Regions from separate parts of the Alicycliphilus sp. T452 genome, predicted to be linked through region 2. Evidence: predicted binding sites of a transcription regulator. Region 2 holds the regulator's gene; each other region holds the start of a gene.
The links. The regulator sigma-54, encoded in region 2, starts transcription at its own class of promoters, with help from an activator protein. The targets are predictions, from matches to a motif close to TGGCANGNAANCTGCTTT.

Region 1 (3,328 bases), on a different contig from region 2:
GGGGGCTGCGCGCCGTCGGCTATTGGACGGATCAGTTTTTCTGCTTCGGAAACTGGTACCAGCCGGTGTCCGGCGGTGGCTTTGCCGATTATTGGCGGCAACGCCCATCGGCACTGCGGCACAGCGTGGAGCGCGGGCGGCGCCGGCTGGACCGTGCGGGGGCCTGGCGCATCGACATCCTCGCCGATGCGTCGCCTGGGCTGGATGCATGTTTGGCAGCGTACCTGGCGGTGTATGCCCAAAGCTGGAAGTCGCCCGAGCCTTGCCCGGACTTCATGCCGGCCCTGGTGCGCATGGCGGCGCGTGAAGGGTGGCTGCGCCTGGGGGTGTTGTGGTTGGGGCAGCAGCCCCTGGCTGCGCAGGTCTGGCTGGTATGTGGTGGGAAGGCCAGTATCTACAAGCTGGCTTATGTGAAGGGCCAGGAGAGGTTGTCTGCTGGCTCGGTGCTGACGGCAGCCCTCATGCAGTACGCCATGGACGTGGACCGGGTGCTGGAAGTGGACTATCTGAGTGGCGACGATGCCTATAAGCGCGACTGGATGGCGATGCGACGCGAGCGAGTGGGCTTGGTGGCGTTTGATCCGCGTCGCTTCCCTGGCCTGCTGGCGGCGGGGCGGCATTTTGCGGGGAGGATGCTGCGGCGGCGCTGATCGGGTTGGTATCTTGGCAATTCTGGGATGGCTCCCCGAATCTGCGAGCCAAAAAAAAGGTGGCCGGAGCCACCTTTTTATGCGCGTAAGCCTCAGGCTCGGCTTACTTCGCGTTCTTTTGCTTGCGGCGCGACACAAAGGCCAAGCCGGACAAGCCCAGACCCAGGAGGGCCAGCGAACCGGGCTCCGGAACCTTGGTCACAGACTCGACGTAGACGACCAAGTCGTTGTAGTCCTTGTCCGAGCCGCCAGTCAGAGAGGTGTCTTCCCATCCCAGGAGAATGCTGGAAGGTCCCCATACGCCAACTGCACGTCCCGGGAACTGGACCGAGTCTCCATCGCCCCGGTAGCTCACCATTTGCTCATTTCCGCCATTCTGGCTGGCCTGCGAGAAGAATGTACCTCCGGGGCCGCTCAGGTAATAGCCGAACGTGCTGGAGGTAAACAACATGCTTCCGAGTATGCCGCCGTTGGTGAGATCCACTGCCTTGAATTGATTGGAGGCATCGACGGTGATGGCCACTTGAGCACCGCTGCTGGCGCTGCCAGAAAACAATTGCAGCTGGGTAGCTGTGTTGTAGGGGTCATAAATACCAAACGTATTGACGTTGGCATTCCCTGCGATCTCAAGGATCATAGTGGCAATGGAACCGCCAGACGCCTCGATTTGGAACAGTTCTGCGCCAGCTTGATCGGTGTTGACGTTAGGCGCGGCAGACACGGGCGAAGCGCCTGGGCCGCCGTATGCGTTGTTGATGATGGTTTGCAGCGATGTTTCGGAACCGGGCAAAACCGTAGCAGCGAACGCGCCGGTAGACATGGCAAGGACTGCAGAGGCTACCAGGGTTTTGAGTGCTTTCATGATGAACTCCTTTGAGTGACATTCCACCGGATGCGGGATGTACTGCCATAAGCATGTTGCATGCCAGGTAATAAAATCAATGACTTACATGTGCGTTATCTGTGGGGTGTAAAAAAATCTGACGGTTCTGGCCCTGCTGAAGAGGGGCGCCGCCCGCAGCTGAAAGCTGCTCTTTCTGCCGTTGGCTGTCGTGCCTATGCCATGGCGCCGAGCCACGCCAGCGTCAGGTCTTCCACTTGCAATTGCCAGGCCGGTTGCGAGAAGGTGTGGTCGGCGCCGGCGATGTCGTGCCTGCTCACGCCAGGGCGCTGCAGGGCATGGCTCCAGGCCGGTTGCGTGGCTGTGTACTCGACAAATTCCTGCGCCGCCAGGTCGCGCTCGCTCAGTATGAGAAGGATTTTGCCCTCGAACGCTTGCCAGGCATGCGCCATACGCTCTTGAAATGAGAGTGAAGGCGCTGCTGCACGCCGCATGGCGCGCAGGTTGTTCCATGCGCCACGCAGCGCCGCCCAGCCTATGCCGCCGCTTGCCAGCTTGCGCCAGAAGTCTGGCTCCAGGACGCGCTGGCGGTAGTAGTGCTTGACCCGCGCGCGGGCCAGGCCGGCTTCGGACCGCACCCAGGGGTTGAGCAGAGCCAGGCCGGTCACGCGCGGGTCTTGTGTTGCCTGCATGTACAGCAGGCTGGCCGAGGCCCCGTCGCACAGACCCCAGAGCACGGCGTGCTGAACAGGGGCGGCGTGCAGCATCGCCCCCACGGCGGCTGCAATGTGGGGGGCGGTGTTTTGGAATGGCACGGGCTCGCCGGGGCTGTCCCCCATGCCTGGCAGGTCGAAGCGCAGCACGGGGTGGCCGGCGGCTGCCAGGCGGCGGGCCAGCCGCACGAACTGCCGGTGGCTGCCCACGCGGTACTGGGCGCCGCCCACCACTACCACCACGCCGATGCGCCGCACGGGGGCGTCCGGCGCGGGCAGGGTCAGGATGCCCAGCATGTCGAAGCCGTCGCCGGCTATGTGAATGGGCTGTTCCTGGGCGCTCATATCTGGGGCGGGCGGGCAAGGGCGGCCAGGGTGGCGTGGACCAGGGCGGGGGCTTCGTCGGTGCCCACGGTTTGCCAGAAGGGCGGGCCTTCCACGGCTTGTGCCTGTACCTGCCAGCCCGCGGCATGCCAGGCCGGGAGCTGTTTGCCAGTGGCGGGGCTGAGCGAGGGTGTTTGCGCGGATGACGTTTCCAGCCATACCAGCCGCCCCGGCTGCAGCGAGCCGGGGGCGGGCATGTGCGCCTCGGCCAGCCCTTGGGCCAGCCGGGGGCTCAATGTGTAGCCGGCAATGTCGATGGCCAGCCCTTGTGCGAGCACCTGTGAGGGGGGCGGCTCACCCGTGCTGCCGGCGCCCAGCCACTGGCTGGCGGCGCGCAGGCGCAGGAACTGCTGCAGCATTTGCTGGCCGCTGGCCACGGGCTGCCAAAGCAGCAGGTGGGTGGGTGCAGCCCCGGGTGCCTGCAAGAGGGCGGCCAGCTGCGCCGCAAGCAAGGCGCCAGAGCGCATGCCCCAGAGCCACAGGGGGCCGCTGGCGTGATCGTCCAGCCAGCGATGGGCCTGCTGCGCGTCGTGCAGCCAGGCGGCCCAGGTGGCGTCGGCAAAGTCGCCGGCGCTGTCGCCGCAGCCCAGCAGGTCGATCTGCAGCACGCCATAGCCGGCCTGCGCGAGGACGCGTGCCTGCCCGGCCACCACGCGGCGGGTGCTGTTGAGCTCTTCGGCGAAGGGGTGCAGGTAGAGCACGCGCCCCAGCGGCGTGGCGCCTTGCGGGGGGTGGAAAAG
Region 2 (3,328 bases):
TCATCGTCTACAACAACCTCACAGACGTGTTCACCGTGGACGGGCAGAAGACCGCGCCGGCCGGCACCAGCGCGGGCACGCCCGGCGGCCGCGTGCGCGCCGTGCTGTCGCCCAAGGAGCCGGCCTCGGGCACGGCGCCGCCGCCCGCGCGCGCCGAGCCACCCGTGCTGCGCCCCACTCCCAGCCTGGGCGGCACGCAGTGAGCGCGGTCGTGGACGAGACGCGCACGCAGGGCGCGCCCGGGGCGCCGCAGGACGGCGCCAGCCGGCTGGAGGCGCTGCACCTGCAGAAGTCCTACGGCAGCCGCAAGGTGGTCAAGGACGTGTCGCTGGTCGTGCAGAAGGGCGAGGTGGTGGGGCTGCTGGGCCCCAACGGCGCGGGCAAGACCACGTCGTTCTACATGATCGTGGGCCTGGTGCGCAGCGACGGCGGCGACATCCGCATCGACGGCCACTCGGTGGCCAACATGCCCATCCACCGGCGCTCGCGCCTGGGCCTGTCCTACCTGCCGCAGGAGGCGTCGATCTTCCGCAAGCTTAACGTGGAGGACAACGTGCGCGCGGTGCTGGAGCTGCAGACCGGCGCGGACGGCCGGGCGCTGCCGCGCGGCGAGATCGAGCGCCGGCTCACCGAGCTGCTGCAGGAGCTGCGCGTGGACCACCTGCGCCAGTCGCCCGCGCTGGCGTTGTCGGGCGGCGAGCGCCGCCGCGTGGAGATCGCCCGGGCGCTGGCCACGCAGCCGCGCTTCATCCTGCTGGACGAGCCCTTCGCGGGCATCGACCCGATCGCCGTGATCGAGATCCAGCGCATCATCGGCTTCCTGAAGGCGCGCGGCATCGGCGTGCTCATCACCGACCACAACGTGCGCGAGACGCTGGGCATCTGCGACCACGCCTTCATCATCAGCGACGGCCATGTGCTCGCGCAGGGCACGCCGTCGGAAATCGTCGACAACGCGGAAGTGCGCCGGGTCTACCTGGGCGAGCACTTCCGCATGTGAGAGACATGGGCCGCGGTACGACACAAGGCCGGACGGCGGGTGCCGGGCCATGAAACCCAGCCTGTCGCTGCGCGTCTCGCAGCACCTGGCGCTCACGCCGCAGCTGCAGCAGTCCATCCGCCTGCTGCAGCTGTCCACGCTGGAGCTGGCGCAGGAGGTCGAGCAGATGCTCGACGAAAACCCCTTCCTGGAGCGCTCGGAGGACGATGCGCCGCCGGAGGAGCCGGGCGCGCCCCCTGCGGGCGAGCGCGGCAGCCAGGCCGAGGATGCTACGCCTTCAGGAGCTGCCGACGCAGACTGGTCGGGCGATGAAGGCCAAAACGACGCTGAAATGCCCGACATCGCCGCGCCCACCGACTGGGACGGCGACACCGACATCCCGGGCGACGACCGCGAGTGGGGGAGCGATGCGCCCGCAGGCGCCGGCAGCGGCTCCGGCGATGGCGACGAGGCCGACGCCGCGGACCTCGCGCACGGCCACGAATCGCTCGCCGACCACCTTGAGCGCCAGGCCCTGGCGCTGCGCCTGTCCGAGCTGGACATGGCGGCGCTGCGCTTTCTCATCGGCTCGCTCAACGACGACGGCTATCTGGACGAGCCGCTCGAATCCCTGGCCGCGAGCCTGGCGGACGAGGGCGACGCCGAGCAGCTCGACGAGCTGATGCACCGCCTGACCGTGGCCCTGCGCCTGCTGCAGAGCCTGGAGCCCGCGGGCGTGGGCGCGCGCGGGCTGGCCGAATGCCTGACGCTGCAGCTGCAGGCGCTGGACCGGGAAGAGGAGGGCGACCCCGAGGTGATCCAGGCCGCGCTGTGCATCTGCCGCCAGCCGCTCGACTTGCTGGCGCGGCGCGACGTGCGCCGCCTGGCCCAGGCCGCAGGCAGCAGCGACGACTGCACGCGCGCCGCCATGGCGCTGATCGCACGGCTGGAGCCGCGCCCCGGGCGGCGCTTCGCCGACGTGGAGCGCAACGTCATCGTGCCCGACGTGATCGTCCGGAAGACCGGGCGCGGCGCGCAGCAGAGCTTCAGCGTCCGCCTCAACCCCGACGTGATGCCGCGCCTGCGCGTGCACGACGTCTACGCCAACGCCCTGCGCGGCGGCAGCAAAGGCGACGGCCACCAGGCGCTGCAGGCCAGGCTGCAGGAGGCGCGCTGGTTCATCAAGAACATACAGCAGCGCTTCGACACCATCCTGCGCGTGTCCAGCGCCATCGTGGAGCGGCAGAAGAACTTCTTCGTGCATGGCGAGCTGGCCATGCGCCCGCTGGTGCTGCGCGAGATCGCCGACGAGCTCGGCCTGCACGAATCCACCATCAGCCGCGTGACCACGGCCAAGTACATGGCCACGCCCCAGGGCACGTTCGAGCTCAAGTACTTCTTCGGCTCGGGCCTGGGCACCGAGACCGGCGGCAGCGCGTCGAGCACGGCGGTGCGCGCGCTCATCCGGCAGTTCGTCGCCGCCGAGGACCCGCACAAGCCGCTGTCGGACGGCCAGATCGCCGACATGCTCAAGGAACAGGGCATAGAGTGCGCGCGCCGCACCGTGGCCAAGTACCGCGAGGCGCTGAAGATCGCGCCCGCCAACCTGCGCAAGGCGCTATAGAAAGAGATACCCCATGGCACGCATCGTCTTCGACCTGCCGGCGCACTTCGGCTTCAGCACCGAGCTGCAGGTCTACATCAGCCACGTCAACCAGGGCGGCCACCTGGACAACGCGCAGCTGCTCAGCCTGGTGTCGGAGGCGCGCGTGCGCTTCTTCCGCTCCCTGGGCTATGCCGAGGCGGACGTGGCGGGCCTGTCCACCGTGGTGGGCGACATGCTGGCGCAGTACAAGTCCGAGGCCTTCCATGGCGAGACGCTGCGCGTGCAGATGACGCCGCAGGACTTCAACCGCTACGGCTTCGACCTGGTGTTCCGCATGACGGAGAAGTCCCAGGGCCGCGAGGTCGCGCGCGGCAAGACCGGCATCGTCTTCATCGACCGGGCCGCGCGCAGGCCCGCGCCCATCCCCGAGCCCGTGCGCCAGCTGCTGCAGCGCGCCGCACAGCCGCAATGAACACCCTGCAACTCTTCCTGCCCTGCGCCGCCGGCGTCGAGGGCTTCCTGGCCGACGAGGTGCACGGCCTCACGGGCCTGTCCGGCCAGGACCTGCTGGTGGGCCGCGCCGGCGTGCTGGTGCGCGCCGCCTGGCGCGACGCGCTGCTTCTCAACCTGCACAGCCGCCTGGCCCAGCGCGTGCTGGTGCAGCTGGCCGAGCGGCCCTACCGCAGCGAGGACGACATCTACGCGCTGGCCGGCGACGTGGCCTGGGAGGCCTGGTTCACCCC
Region 3 (3,328 bases), on a different contig from region 2:
TAGCCCGCATCGCCGGCATCATGGCCGCCAAGAAGACCAGCGAACTGATTCCCCTGTGCCACCCGCTGGCGCTCACGCGGGTGGCGGTGGAATTCGAACTACTCGAAGCCGAGAACGCCGTTCAGTGCACCGCGACCGTGGAAACCGTAGGCCCCACCGGCGTGGAGATGGAAGCCCTGGCCGCCGTGCAGGTGGCGCTGCTCACCGTCTACGACATGTGCAAGGCCGCGGACAAGCGCATGGTGATGACGGGGGTGCGGGTGCTGGAGAAGCATGGGGGGAAGTCGGGGAGCTTCATGGCGTAATGCCGGGAAAATTGGAATCCAACCCCAATTTTCCGACCGTCCGGTATGGACGCCACGCGGCGAGGTACATCGCCTCATCACAGGATGTGGAAATCGCCGCTGATCAAATGCTTGGATTTACAGCGGCGACCTTGAAAGGAGTGGATTTCACTCCCGCACCTCGAACCCGTCCCCCGGCAAAAAACCCAGGATGCGCGCGGACTTGTCCAGCACCGCCACCCAATCCTGCCGGTGCAGCACTGGCAAGAACAGCGCGTCATCCGTCACCGCGCCATGCTTGCCCAGCAAAGCGGCGGCATCGCTCGCCGTGGCGGGATATTGGGAGATGAACGCCTGCAAGGGCTTGGCCCGGGCCAGGGCCTTGGACTGATAGGCCGCGTCATAGGGTACATAGAACTCGGGGCGCTGGGAAAAATCGCGCCCGCCGACCACCGACTCTACTAGCACGGTTTTACGCTCCCCGGTATCGCGCGGATCGCGGATACCCACCGTCACCGGCCCCTGGAACCAATGCGGGCGCAGAGGCATATCCAGCGCAGCGATGACTCCGCCCACGTCCACATCGCCATAGTCGCCTGCCGTAATGACGCGAAAGCGGTCCACCTCATGCACCAGGAACAAAGGCCGCGCCGCATACGCCGTATGCAGGCCATACAGCAGCGCCGAAAGCTGCACCAGCACCACCAATGCCATATCGGTGAACAGTTCGCGACGCGGCTTCGCGGGGTTGAACAGCACCAGCGTGAGCAAGGGGCCACACACCACATCGACCCCCACCAAGATCAGAAACAGGTCGCGCCCACCCGAAAGCAAGTGATAAGGATTTGGAAACCACACCCACAGCACCAGCGCCGCAGCCAGGGTAGCCATCAACAGCGAGCCGAGGAAATGGAAAAGCGCCGCACGGATGGCCGAGCTTGTGCGCTCTGTATTTGTCAACATCAGCAAAAATATTGGATATCTACCAAACGAAAAAAGGGGGCAAGCCCCCTTTTTATGCCTTGTTGAGATACCTGCCAGGCATTAACGGCATTCGGCCGGAGCGAATTTTTGCAACAGCGTTGCACCGTTGGTGGCCCCATTTATTGCTGTTTTACCTGCGGTGTAGCAGGTCCAAACCAGAGTCGATGTAGGGATTGTTCCTGCGGCCAGAACGGCACCGCCCGCCGAAGGCCACAGTTGGATGGTGTTACCTGTGGCGTTGGCTTGGTAAGTGACAGTGATCAGTCCATTAACGGTCGTCCCGACGATGGTATTCACGCTCTTGGCACCGACGCCCCCATTGAGCGAGCAAGTACCTGCAGCGCTACAGAAGGCAGTTCCTGCGGTATTGGTGGGCATGCCCTTGAACAGGCCACCTTCCGCTGCCGCCGTGCCATTGGAAGCGTTGTCCGCGACCAAAGTCTTCAGGCCACTGGCGAGTACCAAACCTTCAGAAACGCGAGCGCGCACCGTGTAATCTTGATAAGCCGGCAACGCCACAGCCGCCAAAATACCAATGATCGCCACCACGATCATCAGTTCGATCAGGGTGAAACCTTTTTGCAGGGTACGCTTCATAAATTCCTCCTCGGAGTAGGTAGTCAAACCCCCGCAGAGGAATCCTGCGGGTTACCGGAGTTGCAGCAGCTTTCATGCCAGGCCATTCCGGCAACCCAGCGGCCTTGTAAACGACAGTTTTGGCTGCAAACGTCAGCACTTTGTTACCTTCGACCCTGAAAAAGAAACGCAATGACACATTTGTCACGCAAAATTGTCCGGATGGGATCCTGGAAGGCTGGCCGGCGTGCGGGTCAGGCCCAGGCAGGTACGGGCTGGGTAGGGGCCGGCGTTCTCCCCATCGGCGCATACCTCCCTGCTTCACACGCTCAGTACATCCACCGTCTGCAGGTCGATGAGGCGCAGCGCGCCGTGTTCCAGGGCCTGCACCTCGCGCATGATGAGGCTGCTTTCCTGCGGCTTGGCGTGGGTGATGTAGATGGGCAGGTCGGCACCGGGGGGCAGTGACGCCAGTTCGCGCGCCAGGGCTGCGGGTGACAGGTGCTGGCTTTTGCGCGCCAGGGCGGCCTCGGCGTTGCTGAAGGCGGTTTCCATGCACAGGGCGGCCACGCCGCCGGGGCTCTGGCGCAGGGCATTCACGCGGCGCCAGAAGGCGGGCTCCTGGCCTTCGGTGTCGCCGCTGTACACCCACCAGCCCCGCTGGCCGCGCGCGGCGTAGCCCACGGCGGGTACGCTGTGGCGCGCGGGCAGCACCTCCAGCGGGGTGCCCGCGACGACGAAGACGTCGCCCACGCCCAGGGGCAGCAGCCGCACGAAGGGCGCCTGCTGCGTGGGGACGCGGGTGAAGTCGGGCCAGATCACGCCGTTGAAGACATGGGCGCGCAGCGCGTCCAGGGTGGCCGGCAGAGCGTGCACCTGCAGGGGCCGGGCGCGGCGCGCGCCCACGGCGTCGAGCAGCAGGGGCAGCGCGGCGATGTGGTCCAGGTGCGAGTGGGTGAGGAAGACATGGTCCACGCGCTGCATTTCCTCGAGCGTGAGCTCGCCCACGCCGGTGCCGGCATCCACCAGGATGCGCTCGCCCAGCAGGAAGGAAGTGGTGCGGCAGCCCTTGGCCAGGGTTCCGCTGCAGCCGAGGATGCGTATTTTCATGCGCTGCGGGCGTTCCGGCGGCACCCTTCGCCGCCTTTTCCCGGAAGGTGATGGAGCGAAGACCGGGTCATCCGAGCACGAATTCCATCTCGGCGCCGGCCAGGGCGATGCGGTCGCCGCTCTTCAGGGCCACGGGCTCGGCCTCGATGGGAGTGCCGTTGAGCCGGGGCCGGTCGGCCCCTTCCACGTGGGCCAGCACGAAGCTGTGGTGCCGCCGGGTGATGGAGGCCACGGCCACGCCGGGCTTGCCGATGGTGGTGACCACCTTGGTCAGCACGACCTCACGGCCGGCGGCGGGACCGGTCACCACGCGCACGGTGCCGCGGGTGTTCGCAGGCGGGGCCACGGGGGCGGCCTGCGGCCCGCCGGGCCCG
Region 4 (3,328 bases), on a different contig from region 2:
GCGGCGCCCGCGCGCAAGGCGCAGCTGTCGTCGCTGCAGTACCTGGACACGGGCGACACCCAGGTCGCGGCGGTGATCCACAAGCTGCGCAAGGTGGTGGACCGCGACATACCGGTGATGATCCTGGGCGAGACCGGCACCGGCAAGGACCTGCTGGCCCGGGCGTTCCACAACGATTCCGCGCGGGCGCGCCAGCCCTTCGTGGCGGTCAACTGCGCGTCCATTCCCGAATCCTTGATCGAGGCCGAGCTGTTCGGCTACGAGGAGGGAGCCTTCACCGGCGCGCGCAAGAAGGGCGCCGTCGGAAAGATCGCCCAGGCCCACGGCGGCACCCTGTTCCTCGACGAAATCGGCGACATGCCCAGGCATCTGCAGGCGCGGCTGCTGCGCGTGCTGCAGGAGCGGCGCATCAGTCCCCTGGGGGCGGGCAAGGAGGTGGACGTGGACGTGGCGGTGGTCTGCGCCACCCACAAGAACCTCAAGGACCTGATCGCGCGCGGTGACTTCCGCGAGGACTTGTACTACCGCCTGAACGGCCTGGTGGTGCGCCTGCCGGCGCTGCGCGAGCGCACGGATTTCGACTGCGTGGTCAGGAAGCTGCTCAAGTCGCTGTGCGACGGCGGGCTGCACGTCGGCATCTCGGAGCCCGTCATGGCGCTGTTCCGGCGCTACCACTGGCCCGGCAACGTGCGCCAGCTGCACAACCTGCTGCGCACGGCGGTGGTCATGGTGGGCCGCGAGGGGCAGATCGCGCCCGGGCATCTGCCCGACGACTTCCTGGAGGAGCTGCAGGCGGTGCGGGCGCCCGTGCGCGCGCTGCCCGCAGACGCCCCGCCGGCCGGCCCGGGCGGCGATGCCGGCCCCGACAGCCACAGCCTGCAGGACGTCACCCTCCATGCCATGGCACAGATGTTGCAGCTGCACAAGGGCAATGTGTCGGCGGCGGCCAAGGCCCTGGGTGTTTCCCGCAACACCATCTACCGCAAGAAGAACCTGCTGCCGCCGGACTTGCTGAACTGACTTCGGAAGGCAGGCGATGGCGCACACCGCGAGATACGACCGCTTCTCGGTCTGGCTGCACTGGCTGATGGCCGCCCTGCTGCTGGCCGAAATCGCCCTGGGCCTGTGGATGCAGGGCCTGCCCAAGGGCGGCGGCGGCCTGCGGGCCTACTGGTTCAACGTCCACAAGTCCGTGGGCATGCTGCTGGGCCTGTTGCTGCTGGTGCGCCTGGGCTGGATGGCCGTGCGCCCGCGCGTGCCGGCCGTGCCCATGGCGGCCGCCATGCGGCTGCTGGCGCGGGCCGGCCATGGCCTGCTGTATGCGCTCATGCTGGTCATGCCCCTGTCCGGCTTCCTGGGCTCGGTGTTCTCGGGCTACCCGATACGGTTCTTCGGCCTGCAGCTGCCGCAGCTGGCCCAGCGCTGGGAGCCGGCCAAGGAGCTGCTCGCCGGCGTGCACCAATGGGCGGCCTATGCCCTGATCGTGCTGACGGCGCTGCATGTGCTGGCCTTCCTGCACCACCAATTCATCCTCAAGGACGGGCTGATCCTGCGCATGCGCTGATGCGCGCTGGCGCAGGTCTTCAAAAACAGTAGCTGCTTGCGCTGTATCCACGGGAGTTTCAGGTCTTTTTGGACTGAAAACCTCATGGATACGGCGCAAGCAGCTATTTCTTTTGATGGCCGGCCCCGGCTGTCCGCCCGGCTGCTCCTGAAAGGAACAGTGCCGGCCCATCGTTCGCTCCACATTTGAACGCCGCGCCCGGCGAACTGCCTGCCCCCGGCAGAGGCCACCCGTTGGCATGCCCTTTGCATTGGCTCCTGCGTGATTCATCCACCACAACACAAGGAGCACACCAGCATGTCCACCACGCCCGCCCGCAGCCCGCGCCCGAGCCGCATCGGCTTGGCCTTGGCCGCCACCCTGGCGCTGACCGCCCAGGCCGCCAGCGTCAAGCCCGTCACCTGGGAAGACATCGCCAACGACCACAAGAGCACCGGCGACGTGCTGACCTACGGCCTGGGCCTGACGGCGCAGCGCTACAGCCCCCTGAAAACCCTGAACGCGAAGAACGTCGCGGGCCTCGTGCCGGTGTGGAGCTACTCCTTCGGCGGCGAGAAGCAGCGCGGCCAGGAGGCGCAGGCGCTGGTGCACGACGGCGTGATCTACGTCACCGCCTCGTACTCGCGCTTCGTGGCGCTCGATGCGCGCAGCGGCAAGCGCCTGTGGACCTACGAGCACCGCCTGCCCGAGGACATCCGCCCCTGCTGCGACGTGGTCAACCGCGGCCCCGCCATCTATGGCGACAAGGTCTTCTTCGGCACGCTGGACGCGCGCGTCGTGGCGCTGGACCGCGCCACCGGCAAGGTGGTGTGGAACGAGAAGTTCGGCGACCACAAGGTGGGCTACACCATGACCGGCGCGCCCTTCATCGTGAAGGACCGGAAGACCGGCAAGGTGCTGCTGGTGCATGGCTCCTCGGGCGACGAATTCGGCGTGGTCGGCTGGCTCTACGCGCGCGACCCCGACACCGGCAAGGAAGTGTGGGCACGCCCCATGGTCGAAGGCCACGTGGGGCGCCTGAACGGCCAGCCCAGCACCCCCACGGGCGACCCCAAGGCGCCCACCTGGCCCAACGACCCGAACAGCCCCACGGGCAAGGCCGAGGCCTGGAGCCAGGGCGGCGGCGCGCCGTGGCAGACCGCGAGCTTCGACGTGGAGACCAACACCATCGTCGTGGGCACCGGCAACCCCGCGCCGTGGAACACCTGGAAGCGCACCGCCAAGGGCGACGACCCGCGCAACTGGCCCAGCCTGTACACCTCGGGCCAGGCCTACGTCGATCCCTCGACGGGCGACCTCAAGGGCTTCTTCTCGCACACGCCCAACGACGCCTGGGACTTCTCGGGCAACAACTCGGTGCTGCTGTTCGACTACAAGGACGCGAAGACGGGCAAGACCGTCAAGGCCTCGGCGCACGCCGACCGCAACGGCTTCTTCTTCGTCACCAACCGCGAGAAGCTCGCCCGGGCCGACGGCGGCCACCCCTGGAAGCAGAACGCCATCATCAACGCCTGGCCTTTCGTCGACGGAATCACCTGGGCCAAGGGCTTCGACCTCAAGACCGGCCTGCCGATCGAGAACAACAACCGCCCGCCCGAGCCCAAGGAGGGCGAGGAAAAGGGCGACAGCATCTTCGTCTCGCCCCCGTTCCTCGGCGGCACGAACTGGATGCCCATGAGCTACAGCCCCGACACCGGCCTGTTCTACATCCCCGCCAACCACTGGGCCATGGACTACTGGTCCGAGCACATCACCTACAAGGCG

Region 1: a site for sigma-54 is predicted at 1,561-1,578, ahead of ACX12L_RS05660 (DUF4114 domain-containing protein). Genes of this name have one in related genera too.
Region 3: a site for sigma-54 is predicted at 1,928-1,945, ahead of ACX12L_RS04880 (pilin). Genes of this name have one in related genera too.
Region 4: a site for sigma-54 is predicted at 1,799-1,816, ahead of ACX12L_RS18795 (methanol/ethanol family PQQ-dependent dehydrogenase). Genes of this name have one in related genera too.

Annotation. Positions count from the first base shown of each region.
Region 1 is NZ_JBTNEH010000005.1:2,671-5,998, forward strand. It holds gene ACX12L_RS05655 (GNAT family N-acetyltransferase) at 1-650, shown strand, start outside; gene ACX12L_RS05660 (DUF4114 domain-containing protein) at 754-1,512, opposite strand; gene ACX12L_RS05665 (hydrolase 1, exosortase A system-associated) at 1,707-2,549, opposite strand; gene ACX12L_RS05670 (hydrolase 2, exosortase A system-associated) at 2,546-3,328, opposite strand, start outside.
Region 2 is NZ_JBTNEH010000003.1:15,345-18,672, forward strand. It holds gene lptA (lipopolysaccharide transport periplasmic protein LptA) at 1-203, shown strand, start outside; gene lptB (LPS export ABC transporter ATP-binding protein) at 200-1,000, shown strand; gene ACX12L_RS03105 (RNA polymerase factor sigma-54) at 1,050-2,603, shown strand; gene ACX12L_RS03110 (acyl-CoA thioesterase) at 2,617-3,057, shown strand; gene ACX12L_RS03115 (THUMP domain-containing class I SAM-dependent RNA methyltransferase) at 3,054-3,328, shown strand, end outside.
Region 3 is NZ_JBTNEH010000004.1:99,957-103,284, forward strand. It holds gene moaC (cyclic pyranopterin monophosphate synthase MoaC) at 1-305, shown strand, start outside; gene ACX12L_RS04875 (pilus assembly protein) at 453-1,247, opposite strand; gene ACX12L_RS04880 (pilin) at 1,329-1,865, opposite strand; gene ACX12L_RS04885 (MBL fold metallo-hydrolase) at 2,166-2,954, opposite strand; gene ACX12L_RS04890 (FHA domain-containing protein) at 3,022-3,328, opposite strand, start outside.
Region 4 is NZ_JBTNEH010000025.1:30,489-33,816, reverse strand. It holds gene ACX12L_RS18805 (sigma-54-dependent Fis family transcriptional regulator) at 1-1,020, shown strand, start outside; gene ACX12L_RS18800 (cytochrome b) at 1,037-1,564, shown strand; gene ACX12L_RS18795 (methanol/ethanol family PQQ-dependent dehydrogenase) at 1,862-3,328, shown strand, end outside.